Regions from separate parts of the Wukongibacter baidiensis genome, predicted to be linked through region 2. Evidence: a T-box and tRNA genes for the amino acid it is inferred to sense, from the RefSeq annotation. Region 2 holds a T-box; the other holds one or more tRNA genes.

Region 1 (3,426 bases), 1.5 Mb from region 2:
AAGATATTATCCCCGTAGGATTTTATAATCCAAAGCATGCCAAAGAGGAAATATTGAAAACCTGTGATTTTGACATAATTATAACCGATCATGTTATGCCTTATTTAGAAGGAGACAAGCTAGTTGGACATCTCTTTGATGAATATAGACCTTTAGTTATATTGATAACTTTCTTGCATAATAGTGAAGTTATCGAGCATATGAAGTACTATGATTATAAGGTTAGCAAACCCATGAGATTTGAAGATCTGAATAGGGTTTTAAATGCTGTAAAAAGAGATATTTACTTCTTAAGAGATAATAAGGTAAATGATAAAACAGAAGAGATATTAAATGCTAAATGTAACCTAAGGCAAAAATCCTTTTTCCAAAGGATGATAAAGGTACTTTTGTATGATGATGAGGCTAAAAGTAGGGTATATGAAACTATCACAAATCAAAACGATAAAGAAAAATCATCGGTAAGAAAGTCTCTAAACAATATCATACAAAACCTTGATAAAAATTCTTTTGGCAAATTAGGTTTTGCTACAAGACCTAAAAACATAGAGTTTTTAAGCAAGTTTGTCGATGTGGTAGAAAAAGAGCTGATAGAAGAGAAGAAGGTAATTGGTAAATGATACATAATACGGCCATTAGGCTAGGGAAATATATGGCTTCAATAAGTGAATCTGATAAAGAGAAGGAACTGGTATTAATATATTCCGTTGAGATTTTACTGAACTACTTAATATTAATCCTTAGTTTAGCAGCAATCTCGATATTTTTGAATATGTTAAAACCAGAATTAGCAGCCTTTTCATCGGTAGTCATTTATACAGTTACATTTATCTTTATAAGAAGATATTTTGGCGGTTATCATACAAAGAGCAATCTTGCTTGTCTTATATTAAGTATAATCATACCAATGGTTGCTTTATTTGTGAGATACTATGTTAATTTCAATATCTTCTTACTCCTACTCATTTATATAGTAGGATATATTATGGGTGTGAAGATTGGAACTGTAGATAATCATAACAAAAGATTATCCGATGAAGAAAAAAATAACTTTAAGATCAGAGGATTGAAGGTTATCAAAATAATATTTGTAATTAATATAATTGTCTACTTATTAGGATTTCAAGAAATTAGTGATATGATGACCTTGGCAGTAGTATTTGGATTTGGTAATTTATTATTTGGTAGATAAAACGTGACAAATCAGGGGTTTTGTCACGTTTTTTTTTAAGTCACTAAAGGGTGTGCCTCATAACAAACATTTTATGAGATACACCCTTTAATATTTCAAAAAATGAAAAAAGAGACATATGCACCTTATCATACATCCCTCTTTTATATATTGGAGCTGGTGATGGGACTCGAACCCGCAACCTGCTGATTACAAGTCAGCTGCTCTGCCAATTGAGCTACACCAGCAAAAACCTTATAGGCTTTGCCTATTAAGGTCGTATTGGTGACCCCTAGGGGACTCGAACCCCTGTTACCGCCGTGAAAGGGCGGTGTCTTAACCGCTTGACCAAGGGGCCAAGATATTAAACTTGGTGACCCATCCGCGACTCGAACGCGGGACACCCTGATTAAAAGTCAGGTGCTCTACCGACTGAGCTAATGGGTCATTGGTATTGCTCACAGTTATATATATTACAACAGATCATTTAGCTTGTCAACAAAAAACTACAAATTTTTTTGTATGAATAATTTGCCAGATGAAAACGGCCATTGTCTGTGGTCCTAGGACATTTGATATAGTTAAGAAGAACTAAACAAAAGATCTCAAAATCTTAAGCGTTTGAGAGCTTTTGCTTATAGAGACTCCAGTCAAAACTATAATTTATAAACATCAAAAATCCCAAGAAACATCGGATATTTTGATATGTATAAATCAAGATTTACTTGGAACTCTCAACACATTATTTTTTCATTTCCCATCTTAAATCCGGTCCATAAAACTTTAAGATAGTAAACTCACCAAAGATCCTCGAATATATTCTATCACTATATTTTTCAGCAATTTCTAAGGGTGAATTATTAGTAGAAACTATTGTCTTCTTATTAGCAATTAACCTGGTATTGATAATATTAAATAATTCTACATTAGTAAAAGTATTTGTAAGCTCTGTTCCTAGGTCATCCATAACTAAAAGGTCACAATCAAATAATAAATTATAGCTCTCCCTTATTTCAGGAGATTTATCTCTATTGAACTTGTACTCTTCTAAAATTTCTAGAATTTTAAATGCAGTTTGATAAACAACGATTTTTCCCTTATCTAGAAGGGCCTTAGCGATACAATTGCATAGGAATGTCTTTCCTAGACCCGTAGTACCATAGAAAAGTAAATTTTCTGCATTGTTTTTATCGAAGTTGATAACAAAACTTTCTGCAACACTTGATATATTAACCATATTTTCTCTAGGTGTTAAGTCTTCATTTTCAAACTTATCATTTGAAAAGACTTCGATGTTGAAGGTTTGAAAATTTTCATGTTCTAGAGAATGGGATATGTTTGACATATCATAGGCCTTGTCTATTAACTTTTGTTTAAAACAACTACATTTCATGCCATTACCAACAAACCCAGTATCCGCACATATGCTACAGGTGTAATTAATTTCTAAAAAGCTTAGTGGGATATTGTTTTCGGTTAAAAGTATAGCCTTTTCTTGCTTCAATCTTTCAGTATGTTCACGTATTCTTGCAACTTCTATCTCATAGTTATTAGGATTTTGAAGTATTGCACGGGATAGTTTTATTCCAACCCTAGCAATTTCATCGTCAATGTCTTTTAAACGAGGAACTATTTTGTAGACTTCAGCCTGCCTGTATTCAAGTTCCTTTTCAGCATTATCTCTTCTTTTTTCATATTCCAGCAATATCTGCCTTATAAATTTATTATTCATAGAAACACCTACTCATTTCCAACTTATTTATTTCTTGATTCCAAGAATTTTCTCAAGTTCATCATTTGAGTACTTTACAGCTCTTTGCTCAAAATTATTAAATTTATTATTCTTACTGGATGGCTTCCCAGTCGATTTTTTCACTTTGTTATTTGAGGCTTTTCGCTCTTCATTTCTGATATCTGCTTCTTCTGGAGTTTTAAGTCCATCGTTTCTCCAAGCTAATAAAATACTGTTAATATAGTTTATACTCGGATTAGAAGTCTTTTTAGAGTTCTCACAGGCCTTTAGAATCATTTCTAATGAAAACTCCCATTCATCGATCCAAATATCCATAACTTCCTTTTCCGCCTTAGAGGGTTGTCTAAAGCTAAAGCCTAAGGACTTGAAGATCTTGTCGTAATACATATATTTTCTTCCGGAGTTTTCTAAGTGCTCCTCTAGCTTATCGATGCTAATTAGGCCGTTATCATACCAGCTTCTTATAATGCCTCCGATATACCTTATACTTTTTACTTTTCTC
Region 2 (3,426 bases):
AGACGGATTTGGCTCCAGAAGAAAGGGTTGTTAAAGTATTTGAACGTAAAATAAAGGATATTGCTGATAAAAAGTTAGAGTACGGATGTTTTATTGGCAAATTATCTCTAGAGCTTAGTAGAACAGAAGAATCTATAGTTCCTGTAATGGATACTTTACACGAAAGGATGAGAGAGAAAGTACATCACTGTTTATTAGAAAATACCAATAGAGACCTTGATAAAACTGAGTATATATCGAACATTATAATGTATACTTGGCAGGGGGCTTTAATGAGGTATATTACTTCAGATGATATGAAACATTTTGATAATTTTATGGAGCATTTAAAAGACTTACTATCAACGTAGTCTTTAATTTTTAAAATAAAATATGACGATCGGTCATCATGATTCAAAAGGGGAGATATGGAATGAATATGAATCAACTAACAAATAAGGAAATAAAGGAAATTGCTAAGGCTTGTGGAGCAGCAGATGCAGGAATTATTAGTATTGCAGAGTTACCGGAGGATCAACAAGATAATGTAAAAAAAATATTTCCAACTGCTGAATCAATAATATCAATAGCTGTAAACTATAATCAAAACGCTATAAGAAGTCAATTTCAACCGGTAGGAAATATGGAATTTAGAAGTGCTTATAAAAGCCGTGATAACATTTGTAGAGATATAGAAAGAAAACTGATGGAGAAAGATATTGGAACCGTTGCAATAACTGAGACCTTTCCGATAGATCTAACAATGAATACTCCATGGTTAATATCCCATAAAGATATTGCTGTGAAGGCGGGAATTGGAGCTAAAGGATTGAATAGGATTGTACTTCACAAAAAGTATGGAGCAAGTATTGTTCTGGGATCTATACTAATAGATATGAAACTAGATGAATACGATAGGGAATCTACATATGATCCTTGTATTAATTGCAATCTATGTAAGGCAGTTTGTCCAACTGGAGCTATAGAGAAAGATGATTTCGATTTTTTCGGCTGCTATAATCACAATTATCGTGATAGAGGAAATAGTTTTAAGGATATTTTGAATAGACTAGAAAAAGGAAATGGTGGTCTCGAGAAAATCACCGATGATGAGAAAAATACCCTGTGGGCGAGTATACAAGAAGGTTATGGATTTAGATGTAATCGTTGCGTAGCAGTATGTCCAGCTGCTGAAAGAGAGGTAGATCCTTTTAAAGCCGATAGAAAAGCCTTTTACAACACATATGTAAAACCCTTTATAGATAAAGAAGAAACCATATTTGTGCAAAAAGGTAGTAAAAGTGAAGCGTTTGTAGATAAAAATCCTGCTAAAACAAAAAAATATGTCGGAAAACTCATGTCAATAGATACTATCAATTTTTTTAAACGTGGGCTCACTATGGTTTTCAATAAAGAAAAAGCTAAAGATATAAAAAGAACCTATCAGTTCATTTTTACAGGAAGTGAAAATGAAGCCTTTACAGTGAAGGTTGAGGAAGGAAAATTATCTGTATATGATGGAATTGCACAGGATAGAGATGTTTTAGTAAAGGCTGATAGTGAATTGTGGCTGAAGTTTCTAGAAAATGAAAAGATTCTATTAAAGGGAATTCTGACTAGAAAAATAAGGATTAAAGGGAATCCAAAGTACTTAAAAGAATTTGGCACTTTATTTAAAGTATAGAATAAAAAAATAATTGACAACATAAAATAATTTTAATACAATTAGATCTAATAAATTATTATAATTAAAAGCGATGATGAGAAGAGTAGTTAAGAAGGATAATTCTACAGAGAACTCCGGTAGCTGAGAAGGAGGAATGATTGTCTTAATGAAAAAAGCCTCTGAGCTTCGTATTGAACTAAGATACTTAGGGATGGTACGACGGGTTCTCCCGTTATAGAGATAGGGTATAAGCGTTTTGCCGTACTTGAAGAGGTTGATATGGTGACATATCAATAAACTGAGGTGGTACCACGGAGTTAATAACTCTCGTCCTCAAGATGAATAATCTTGGGGGTGGGAGTTTTTTATTGTTTTTAAAGCCAAATCAGAAGCGAATATTAAGTGGAAACAGAGTGAAATAAAGTAGTAAAAAGAAATTTTAAGGAGTGATAATATGCATTGGGCATATAAAATAGCTGAGGAACTTATTAATAAGTATCCAGACAAGGAGAACTTTGTATGTGCATCGGGAATTAGTCCATCTGGATCTATTCATATAGGCAATTTTAGAGAAGTAATAACGACGTATTTTGTAGTTAAGGCATTAAGAAAACTAGGAAAGAGAGCGAGGTTTATTTTTTCATGGGATGACTACGATAGATTTAGGAAGGTACCTAAAAATATAGATCAGTCCTTTGAACAATATATAGGGAAGCCCTACTCAGAGATTCCAGACCCCTACGGATGTCATGGATCCTATGCAGAGCATTTTGAAAAAGAGTTCGAAAAATCCTTAGATGTATTTGGCATCGAAGCGGAGTTTATTTATCAGAGTAAAGAGTATAGAAGCGGCAGATACAATAGACATATACTCCATGCTCTAAAGAAAAGGAAAGAAATATATGATATATTAATGGAATTCAAAACCCAGGAGTCCTCTGAGGAAGATAGAAATGCCTTTTATCCTATTACCTTATACTGTGATGACTGTGGCAAAGATAATATAAATACCATAAGCTTTGAAGAAGAAAAAGAAAGCATTCAATATACTTGTAAGTGTGGAAATGATAGCATTGTGAATGTAATGGATGCAAAGAATATTAAATTAAACTGGAAAATTGACTGGCCCATGAGGTGGATGGTTGAGGATGTGATTTTTGAACCCGGTGGCAGGGACCATTCATCGGCAACGGGAAGCTATAACGTTTCGAAGGAAATAGCAAGAAGAATATTTAATTATAGTGAACCCGATTATGTGGCCTATGAGTTTATAGGGATTAAGGGCAGTAACACAAAGATGTCGAGTTCATTGGGAAATATTATAACTCCAGATGAGTTACTTAAAATATATCTACCTGAAATTATACTTTTCATTTTTTCAAAGTATAAGCCAGGATCAGCCTTCAATATTGGATTAGATGAAGATGTAATTAGGAACTACTCTGAATATGAACGATTTAAGACTAAGTATCTAAAGGGAGCTCTAGGTGATGAAGACTTGTCATATTCGATGGAGTTATCGGAAATTGATGATGAAATTAGTACGGTACCTAAATTTAATCAGGTAGCAGGAGTTTTGCCACTGATAAACTTTGATACTCAGATATTAAAGGATATATTGAATAAGATTGGTGAAGAATATGAGCTAAGTAATATCAAAAAAATAAGTGATAGAGTAGAATACTGGACTAAAAATTGGTATACTGAAAAGATGATTAGTCTAAACACCAGTAAGGATACAGAGTATTACGAAACCCTAGATGATCTTCAGAGAAAGTGGT

What was found. A T-box is a leader RNA that pairs with one kind of tRNA and senses whether it is charged. The one in region 2 lies ahead of lysS (lysine--tRNA ligase), so its partner is inferred to be a tRNA-Lys.
Region 1: it encodes a tRNA-Lys, which carries the amino acid that the T-box ahead of lysS (lysine--tRNA ligase) is inferred to sense. The anticodon was not compared.

The regions. Positions count from the first base shown of each region.
Region 1 covers NZ_CP138202.1:3,474,399-3,477,824, reverse strand. Annotated here, with positions in the region: gene R9X47_RS15650 (hypothetical protein) at 1-620, shown strand, start outside; gene R9X47_RS15645 (accessory gene regulator B family protein) at 617-1,192, shown strand; tRNA gene R9X47_RS15640 (tRNA-Thr) at 1,344-1,419, opposite strand; tRNA gene R9X47_RS15635 (tRNA-Glu) at 1,455-1,529, opposite strand; tRNA gene R9X47_RS15630 (tRNA-Lys) at 1,543-1,618, opposite strand; gene R9X47_RS15625 (ATP-binding protein) at 1,914-2,903, opposite strand; gene R9X47_RS15620 (DnaD domain-containing protein) at 2,931-3,426, opposite strand, start outside.
Region 2 covers NZ_CP138202.1:1,972,122-1,975,547, reverse strand. Annotated here, with positions in the region: gene R9X47_RS08935 (TetR/AcrR family transcriptional regulator) at 1-350, shown strand, start outside; gene R9X47_RS08930 (SCP2 sterol-binding domain-containing protein) at 413-1,663, shown strand; T-box leader at 1,728-1,983, shown strand; gene lysS (lysine--tRNA ligase) at 2,100-3,426, shown strand, end outside.